DNA from 3 places in the Chryseobacterium sp. PCH239 genome. Region 3 is predicted to be linked to each of the others. Evidence: riboswitches for the same ligand, from Rfam matches in the RefSeq annotation. Region 3 holds a riboswitch; each other region holds the start of a gene.
What was found. A riboswitch is a leader RNA that binds a small molecule or an ion and turns the genes downstream of it on or off. The one in region 3 is predicted to bind cobalamin.
Positions count from the first base shown of each region.

Region 1: another riboswitch for cobalamin. It lies ahead of KBP46_RS21305 (acyl-CoA thioesterase); the one in region 3 lies ahead of KBP46_RS20625 (TonB-dependent siderophore receptor).
Region 2: another riboswitch for cobalamin. It lies ahead of KBP46_RS07950 (T9SS type A sorting domain-containing protein); the one in region 3 lies ahead of KBP46_RS20625 (TonB-dependent siderophore receptor).

Region 1 is NZ_CP073027.1:4,630,847-4,634,050, forward strand. It holds gene KBP46_RS21300 (DUF4932 domain-containing protein) at 1-1,072, opposite strand, end outside; gene KBP46_RS21305 (acyl-CoA thioesterase) at 1,247-1,630, opposite strand; cobalamin riboswitch at 1,745-1,925, opposite strand; gene KBP46_RS21310 (hypothetical protein) at 1,960-2,760, opposite strand; gene KBP46_RS21315 (ATP-binding cassette domain-containing protein) at 2,791-3,204, opposite strand, start outside.
Region 2 is NZ_CP073027.1:1,756,827-1,760,030, forward strand. It holds gene KBP46_RS07945 (esterase-like activity of phytase family protein) at 1-1,266, opposite strand, end outside; cobalamin riboswitch at 1,490-1,681, shown strand; gene KBP46_RS07950 (T9SS type A sorting domain-containing protein) at 1,744-2,847, shown strand; gene clpP (ATP-dependent Clp endopeptidase proteolytic subunit ClpP) at 3,031-3,204, opposite strand, start outside.
Region 3 is NZ_CP073027.1:4,473,309-4,476,512, forward strand. It holds gene KBP46_RS20615 (AraC family transcriptional regulator) at 1-121, opposite strand, end outside; gene KBP46_RS20620 (T9SS type A sorting domain-containing protein) at 276-1,589, shown strand; cobalamin riboswitch at 1,727-1,905, shown strand; gene KBP46_RS20625 (TonB-dependent siderophore receptor) at 1,937-3,204, shown strand, end outside.

The DNA.
Region 1 (3,204 bases), 160 kb from region 3:
TATTGGAATTGACAACGGAAGGCTGGGAAATTTTGTTTCCTGTTTTCTTCGTCCACTTTAATAATGGAATATATAATTTTTCCAGATTCTTTTCCTTTTTATAAAGCTCTATAAGCTTCTCCGAGAATAAATTCTGAGCAATAAAACCGCGTCGGATATTCACTTTATGATAAATCGCTGAAAGACTGTCTGTTTTTTCTTCTGGAAATTTTTCGTTGATGAACAAATCGTAAACTGCCCATGTCATATATTCATTGAATGAATTTATTCCCGGGTATCCTGATTTTTTATCCCAATTCGTAAGGTTGAAGCTTTCCGTTATCTCCTTTGAGTACTGATCTGAAATAGGATTTACATACCCATGATCGATTTCTGAAAATACGGTGTGATTATCAAGAATCCTTCTTGCGAGGTTACCTTTTAAATTTCCAAGGATAAGATCTTCTCCGATATTTGGAAAGTCTACAGTTAAGGAGCTATTGATATCCCTGTGGCAATTCTGTCCGCCTACCAAAGGAGATATGGCAATAATGTATTTCTTATCTGTTTCATTGGCTGGTCTTTTTGCTATTTTATCCAAAAAAGTATAAGTATCATTGATGTAATAATACTCTTTGTAATTGGCAATTAAAGTATTGTAAAACGACTGATGATTTTTATAAAAGGTTCTGTAATTTGATTTCTTTACAAAGTCATTGATGAGCTCCAGATTTTCATCTACTTCTTTAGGACCAAAGGAATTGAAAGGAAAATCTCTTTTAAGTAAGCCTTTTTCATCAAAAGAAAATGCATAGAAATCAGTTCGGAAGCCTAAGAATTTTTTCCAATCTTTTCTTGAATAATTTACTTTTTTTAGTAAAGGATGATCTTTTACAGGCTCAAAATACGTGATGATTTCATCATAATACGGTGGGATTTTCTGTACGTCATAAGGATCTGTTCTGCCATATTCAGTGAGGGCCAGAATAATATTTCCTAATTCGTAACTTTCTGAAAGTTCAATTTTAACGTCTTTTTGTGCTCTTAATGTAATGGATAGGATAAGGGTAATGATTACAATAATCTTTTTCATGAAATATCGGTTCTTCTATAGTTTTTAGTGACAGCAATGTAAAAATAATTTTTTTGCCATGCTAAAAGTAAATAAAAAAACAAATGAAGTCCAATCATTCTTTGGTTGAGATATACTATGTTGTGTTGAATGGAAAAGTTTCGGGCGGCCTCTGGCCGCCCGAAACTTTATTGTTTATAGTATTTGGATTGGTTTCTTGAATTCGTCAATCGCTACAAAAGTAAAATCACCAATAATTGCTTTTTCTCTTTCATAGGAATACATCTGCTCGGTGTAAATTTCAACGTTTACTTTCATACTGGTTTTTCCCACGTATGAAACTTTCCCGATCAGCTCAACGATGGTTCCGGCAGGAATAGGTTTTTTAAAATCGATCTTGTCACTGCTTACCGTTACCACTCTTTTTCTGGCAAAACGGGTTGCTGTGATAAAAGCTACCTCATCCATCAGCTGCATCGCCGTACCTCCAAAAAGGGTATCATAGTGATTGGTTGTGTTAGGGAAAACCGCTTTAAAGATTCTGGTTTCGGATGCTTCAATTCTTTCTTCTGTAGTCATATATCATTATTAATTAAAGCGATAGGAAATGATTGGAAACAACAGAATAATAACAGGAACTTATAGAATTCCTGAAACAATCCATCAGATCAATACAACTTCAAATCGCGAAAGTTACATGTTTAAGAAAAAGGCAGGTCTCCTGACTTGTAACATCATTTATCTCCTTCCCATGCCTCGCACAGTGGATCTTTGATAAAGACTTCAGTTACTTACAGTTGCGCGACAGTCCGTGATTTTCACACGGTTCCCTTTTAATCTGCAGTGATGCAGAACCAATTTCTGTGATGAATAAGCGTAAAAACTTTTCGAATGCAAAAATAATGAATTTATTCCGGATTATGGTAAATAATCTGGCTGATTACTCTTCCTTTCTTAATCGTCCAGAGAGTAGTGTATCTGTTTTCTCCTGAACCGTTTATCATATAAAGAAAAATATTATCGTTGTCAAGTGAGGTTACTCCAACGTTTTCAAAATCCATGGTAGGCTGGAACATATTTTTGATGGCTTCTCTTACAAAAACAGATCCTCTTCCGGGTTGCTGTACTCTGATGGATTTGATTTCGGTCATACCTTCCGGAAGGTCATTTCCAATTCCCCATGGTTTTACTTTATCAATCGTAAGAATTTTTCCTTCGGCATCTTTTTCCTTTTTACGGTATCCTGCATTGGAAGGATAAATATCAATCACCACTTTGCTTCTTTGGGCAGTAGGAATCTTAGGATCAGAATTGTCAGTAAAAATAAGAGATCTTCCGTTTTTAGATTTAGATGGAGTGTAGGCAGGAAGCTGGTCTACATAAGCAATACGCCCTTTATTTACCATTCCTTCTTTATCCAGAGTTTCATACCGTACAAAAGGTTTGTCGTCATCCTGTTTCTCCGGATATTTGATCCAGATCCATTCTGTTTCTCCGGGAGCAGGTTTTACATAAACAAATACATCTCCTTTACGCATACGGATCTTGTCTACAATTTTTCGGTAATCGTCTTTATGTACACGTACGTTGGCATATCCTTCTTCAGCTTTTACAACTCCAAAAGGAACTTTAGTCTGCCCTTTTACAAAAGCAATAGATAAAATACTGAAAGCGGATAAATAGAATGCTTTGTTTATGAAAGTCATCATGAAAATTTTTTGATCCCTCAAATATATAAATTAAATGCTTTTCGGAAGATAATTATACCGCTGCAGTTCTTTTAAATCTTGTATTTGTTTTAGATAACCTTCACGCAGAAGAAATATTTGGTGTGAAATATCAAGAACTTCCTGATAATTATGATCAGAAATAATGAATCCCTTATACGCAGACTGTTCAATGATGGCAGCTTTCAATGCTACAGAAATTTTCGGAGAAAGACTATGGAAGGGTTCGTCCAGTAAAACAAAATCAGCTTCAGAATAAATTATCATTAAAGCTTCAATGACTCTCTGCTCACCTCTGGAAAGATCTTTAGGTTTTTCCGACAAAAAAGGACGGATCAGATCTGAAGTCAATAACAGATCTGTATTTTTTTTATTGCAAAAAAGAGGAATTAAGGTTTTAATGGTATTGTACTTCGGTAAGAAAAT
Region 2 (3,204 bases), 2.4 Mb from region 3:
TTGAATATCGACTACATACATTGTTCCTTTGTCTACTTTACCCGTTTTAGGCAAAATTTTAGCTTTTGGATTTCCGTTTCCATCATCCACTACTCCAAAGTCATCATCATTGAAAACAGCCAGTTTATTATTTCCTAAATAAACAATTCCCTCGAATTTATCATGTTCATAACCCAGTTTTGCTACCAGATCTACGGCTAATGTTTTGGTAACAGCTTTTATTCCGGCATTGGTAATTTCATCCCATGAACATTGCTCTAAAGCTTTTCCGTTAACTTTCATTCCGTCCACATCGGTGATATCGGCTCCGTTTACATCTGTTGCATTGCTAAGATTGATTCTGTATACTTTTTTTATTCCTCCCTGAGAACCGAAATTTCCATCTCTTTCAATCACCAGGAATTCATTATTGCTTAATGCGGTAATATCACACACTGAATCAGAAGCTCCTCCTTCCTGCTTATATAGAAACTGTTTAGTCTGCCCTGTAACCGTATCAAATGTGACAATTCTCGTTAAAGTTTTATTGGTAGCCAATGCCTTACTGGGAACATACATCATCGACTGCATGGTTCCTACCAGCGTTCTTCCGTCCGGGCTCATACAAAGTCCTTCCATTCCTCTGTTGGCTCTTCTTTTCGCTAAAACAGCAGGTAGTTTTCTTGATCCTGTATTTACTCCGATCGGGCTTATTCTTTCCATCTCCATTCCATCAGCACTGTAGTGTACAATATGCGGTCCATATTCATCAGAAACCCAGAATGTACCGTCAGCGGCAGCAACAATACTTTCGCTGTCAAGACCATACTGATCAGTACCTAAGACATTTCCGGAAGCATCATATGCTACTTCCCCTGTGCTCCCCATTCCAACAGGATTTGGAAGTCCGGTAATAGGCTGTCCGGATGGATTTTTAAGTTTAATATATTTGATGACCTCTACATTTCCGTCAGCATTGATTTTAAAATGCATAATGGTTGGAGTAAAATTAGGAGTAAGAAACTTTTTCCCATTCTGGAAGTCGGTGTTAGGTCCTCTATCGGTAATGACATAGAATTCGCCTTTTCTGGTAGGATGAGCCGCAGCTCCGGATCCAAAACCTCCGTTGATAACATCCACTCCGTTTATCGTAGTCAGTTTTGAAAATGGAAACTCCTGAGGGAGTTTGGAATAATTAATATCCTGATTAACCATTGCGGTATCGTCATCACTTTTACATGAAGCCAATACAGCCAGTATACCCACAGAACATAGTAATTTTTTCATATGCTATTTTATGGCTGCGAAAATAGGACTTGATTGTAAACTGATCTTAAATACAATGATAATTGTTTTTTAACAATTGAACAGACAGAATGCATTGAAGATAAATAAGAAAAGAATCTATTTAAAAATGAAAAACCAACAATCCAACCAAATTATTAATCAATTTGAAAATCATTTTTTAAAGGAAAATAATTCACAAAACAGACTTATCAATTTATATGATATATTTGCAGCGTTTTAAGGCTGAACAATGTCCATTAATAGGGAATCAAGTGAGAATAATATTCAAATCTTGAGCTGTACCCGCAACTGTAAACTGTTTAAACTTACTGCACAAAAACCACTGGATCTGAAAATCCGGGAAGGAAGTTGTAAGATGTGAGCCAGGAGACCTGCCTTAAAACACCAGATTCAGAGAAAGAATTAGTTCTGCTCTGAAGATAAGTTTCGGGAATAAAACTTTAAATTAATTATATCATGAGAAAAATCTATCTTTTTTTCTTACTGCTTTGCATGCAGGTATTGTCGGCCCAATTCACAGAAAACGACATTAAATTTTGGGTAGGAACCGGTTCTAAAAAAGCATATTTCATTGCAGACTTTAATGATGACAGCACCCCAAATTCTTATGCTTGGGGATACCGTTTTGACGGAAATGGCTTAACCATGGAAGACATGATTACTGCTATTGCCGCTGCAGAACCTAAAATGGAAATTGAAATACCATCCGGATTTCTGTACAGTTTAAATTACAATCATCATACTCCCAGCCTTGACGACTATTGGTCAACCTGGTCAGGAAACACTCCATCAACTATGGCATTCAATAATGGTGTGAACAATGATCTTTTAGTGGACGGAAGATGGTATGGAGCTTCTTATAGTTTTTCCCCTCCTACAATGCCTTCCCCACCAGTTCCAGCCTACAGTTCTGCTTGGTTTGTTCCCTCGCAGGTTACAAACTGGGTAGGAAGCGGAACTAATAAAAGTCTTGTCGTTATTGATTTCGGAACTGATAATGCCAACGGAAATGCCAATTCTTTTGTTTTTGGAATTAAATATAACGGAAGCATAATTGCTGAACAGGCGTTACAACTGATCCAGTCTCAAGCTTCCTATTTCAATTTTGCATCAGCGAATAATCAGATTACTAATTTAACATTGAATTCATTTACTGGGAATACTTCCGGATCAGACAGCTGGAAGTTATATAAAGGAAAAGATCTATCAAGCTGGCAAACAAAAGCCAATCTTTCTCAGATTCAACTGAGTAACAATGACTGGTTTGGATTAAGTTTCGGGCAAAGAAGACCATTTACCCCCACCGAGGCACAGCTGACTTTAGGAATTTCTTCTGTGACCAAGAAAAAATTCAATATTTATCCAAATCCGGCAAGTGATTTCATTCAGATTGAAACGGCTGAGAAACTGAAAGAAGTGAATATTTACTCTGTGACAGGACAAAAAATAATGACTTCTCAGGTTACTAAGATTGATATTCATTCTTTAAACTCAGGAGTTTACTTTGTGGAGATTAAAACAGCTGAAAGTGCTACGGTACATAAGATTGTTAAGAAATAGAGAAAGTGCCTCAAGGCGCTTTTTTTGTGAGGATATGGATAAAATATACTGTTACAACCGCCCCGTCAAAAATTCTTTGAATTATTGCCACCCCTCCAGCGAATATAAAATGAGTGATTAAAATATAATCCAACAAAAAAACCGCACCAGATTGGTGCGGTTTTCTGATGATGTTATCATCAATTATTTTTTCTCTGTGGATCTTTGTAAAACCTCATCTACCATTCCGTAACCTTTAGCTTCTTCAGAAGTCATCCAGTAATCTCTGTCAGAAGATTTTTCTACCCACTCATACGTTTGTCCTGAGTGATGACCGATGATTTCATAAAGCTCCTGCTTCAGTTTCAACATCTCTCT
Region 3 (3,204 bases):
GACCGGACTGCCCTTTGGTGGTAAGGGAGCAGAAAATAAAAATAAACAGTAAAGTTTGAAATAATTTTTGTCTCGTTAATTTGCTTTTTGTGTTTTTTTGAATAATTCTGGTAAAATCCATATTCAAAATATTGTTTTGTATCTATTTAGTTATCAGTCTTGTAAATAATAAGTTCTTTTAAAATTCACGAATTATGAAAGCCAATTTCTTTTGGCAAGGTGAATATTGTATTAATATTGTTTTCACCAATTCGAAACGCTAAATATAATAAAATATGAAAAATTTTTACAAAGTATCAATGAAAATGTTGACAGCTTGTCTTTTTCTGAAATTTGGTTTTGCAGAAGCTCAGCTTACGGTAATAGGTTTGGGAAATTATAATGTAGGGGCAGTCTCTGACAATGGAGTGGTAAGCATGCATACAAGCGCAGGAGGAATATATAAATGGAATGCAGCAGGAGGACTTGTACAGATAGGTTCTATATCAAACGGTTATCCGGCAGCGGGTAGAACTGTTGTTTCGAATGACGGAACCAAAATTTCGTCCTCTATAACAAATGCAGCAACGGGATTTAATGAAATATCAACCTATGATGTAGCTACTTCGACCTGGGTAAACAGAGGCGGGCTTGTTCCTACAGGATGGGACGGTAGTGTAAGTTCAACCTGGGGGATGACTACCAATGGAAGCACGATTGTAGGTTTAGGTTTTCTTACTGCTGCAAACGCACATGCTGTGAAATGGGATGAAGTAAACGGAATGGTAGATCTGGGAAGTATCGTTGCAGGACGCAGCTCCAGAGCAAACGCAATCAATGCGGCAGGAACAGTAATTGTAGGTTGGCAGGATGAGCCAAACGGAACAAGAAGTGGGGCTAAATGGCAGGATGGAGTAGAAACTTTTATTACTGATAATAATGGAAATAATGTAGGGGAAGCAGGAGGAATTTCTGCAGATGGAAATACAATCATAGGCTCAGCAAATCCTAATCCCTATGTCTGGAATGCTGCAAGCGGACTTACTTACATAACGCATCCTAATGCTTCTTTCAGCTTCAAAGGAGGAGCAACAGGAATTTCTGCGGATGGAAAAAAAGTAATTGGGTATTATAGAGCATTTGGAGCACCTCCTATGTCAGGGGAAGGTTTTATCTGGACTTCTGCTACCGGAAGGATCAATCTGAATGATTATGCAGCCTCTTTGGGAATTGCAACGAATGGAGTAACCATGGGGCTTCCCTTGGCCATTTCACAGGACGGAAAGAAAATTGCCGGATCAGGGACGAATGCTTCAGGGCAGATGATCGCTTTTTATCTGGATACTTCTCAATTTTTATCGGTGAATGATGCAGTGAAAGAGAAAAATAATATGGGTGTCTATCCTAATCCTGTGACTGATATTCTATATTTTAAAGGAACAGGAAAAATAGAGAAAGCCGAAATTTATAATATGGTGGGACAAAAGGTAAAATCATTTGATTCGGTAGAAGGGCAGATTGATGTTTCATCCCTGTCAAAAGGAGATTATATTTTGCAATACTCTATGAAGGGAGGAAAACAAGAGACTTATAAATTCATTAAAAAATAACATATATAAATAGTAAAGTAGTGGGATGAATGGCTGTTTTCAATATTGAAAGCGGCCGTTCTTTTTTGTGTATATAGCAAAAGGATAGCATGTTTTGTATAGAAAAGTCTGGTTTTTGGTGAATACATATAAAAAACTATCTTTGCAAAAATTTTGGTTTCCAGTATTTTGGAATGAAAAGGGAATCGGGTGTAACTCCCGGACTGTCCCCGCAACTGTAAATCGCAACTCAAGTTTCTGCAAAAAACCACTGTTTAATAACGGGAAGGTGCAGAATGCGAAAGTCAGGAGACCTGCCGGAATTATAATTAAAAAACATATTGCTTTCGGAGGAAAAGTAAAAAAGTATGGATATAAAAAGATCTTTAGTACTGCTTTTTTCATCTTATGGCTGTTTTCTTTTTGCACAAGAGAAAGCCATCGATACTGTTTATGTCTTCGACAATCAGATGAATAGGGTGAAACTTTTTCATCCCGTAAAAATAATTTCGGCAGAAGATGCTGAGAAAAACTCCAGTAATCTTTCTGAACTTCTGAGATTTCAGTCACAGGTTTTTATCAAAGAAAATGGCCGTGGTGCCGTTTCTTCACCTTCTTTCAGGGGAACTACCGCTCAGCAGACTGCTTTTGTGTGGAATGGAATTAATATCAATTCTAATTTTCTGGGACAGGGAGATATTAATAATATTGCTTTGTTCGGCTATGATCAGATTGGTATAAAAGCTGGTGGTGGAAGTGTAGTATATGGGAGTGGTGCCATCGGGGGAAGTATTCACCTGAATAATACCCTGGATTTTAATAAAGGCTTCCATGGTTCTTTATTTTCTGAAGTGGCTTCTTTTAATACCTATAATAACTTTATAAAAGGTTCTTACAGCAATGATAAGTTCAGTTTTAAGGCTTCTGGAAATTATTCTGTAAGTGAAAATGATTATAAGGTAAGTGACCTGAACTATATCAACAGAAACGGAAGTTATTACAATACAACGTTCAATGTAGGAGCATCCTATAAAATCACAAACGATCATAAAATTTCGTGGCAGAGCCAGTTTTTTGATTCTTCACAACGCTTTCCTGTATATGAAGAAACGGGAACAAAAACGAAATATAAAACTCAAAGTGTAAGAAGCCTTCTTTCCTGGGACTGGAACAAAACAAAGTTCAGTAATTCCCTTAAAGCAGCTTATACGGAAGAGAATTTTCAATTTTTTGGTTCGTTAAATCAGCCTAAATCAAGTAGTGGAACCGGGAAAAATTATATCTTTAAAAATGACTTTAATTATTTCCTGAATTCAAAGTGGAATTTTAATATCATAGGAGAGTTTCAGGTTAATAAAGGAGAAGGATACCAAAACGGAATATCCAGCGTCAGCAGAAATATTGGTTCTGTTTCAGGATTGTTAAGATATTTTGCAACAAAAGATCTGCGTTTTGAGGGTGGATTCAAGAAAGATTTTGTGGAAGATGTGAAGTCACCGTTGATGTATTCGTTCTCCGGAAAATGGAGTGCAGCAAAATGGTATGATGTAAGCCTTAATGTATCAAAAAACTTCAGATTTCCATCCTTTAATGATATTTATTATGAACCGGGAGGAAATAAAGACCTGAGACCGGA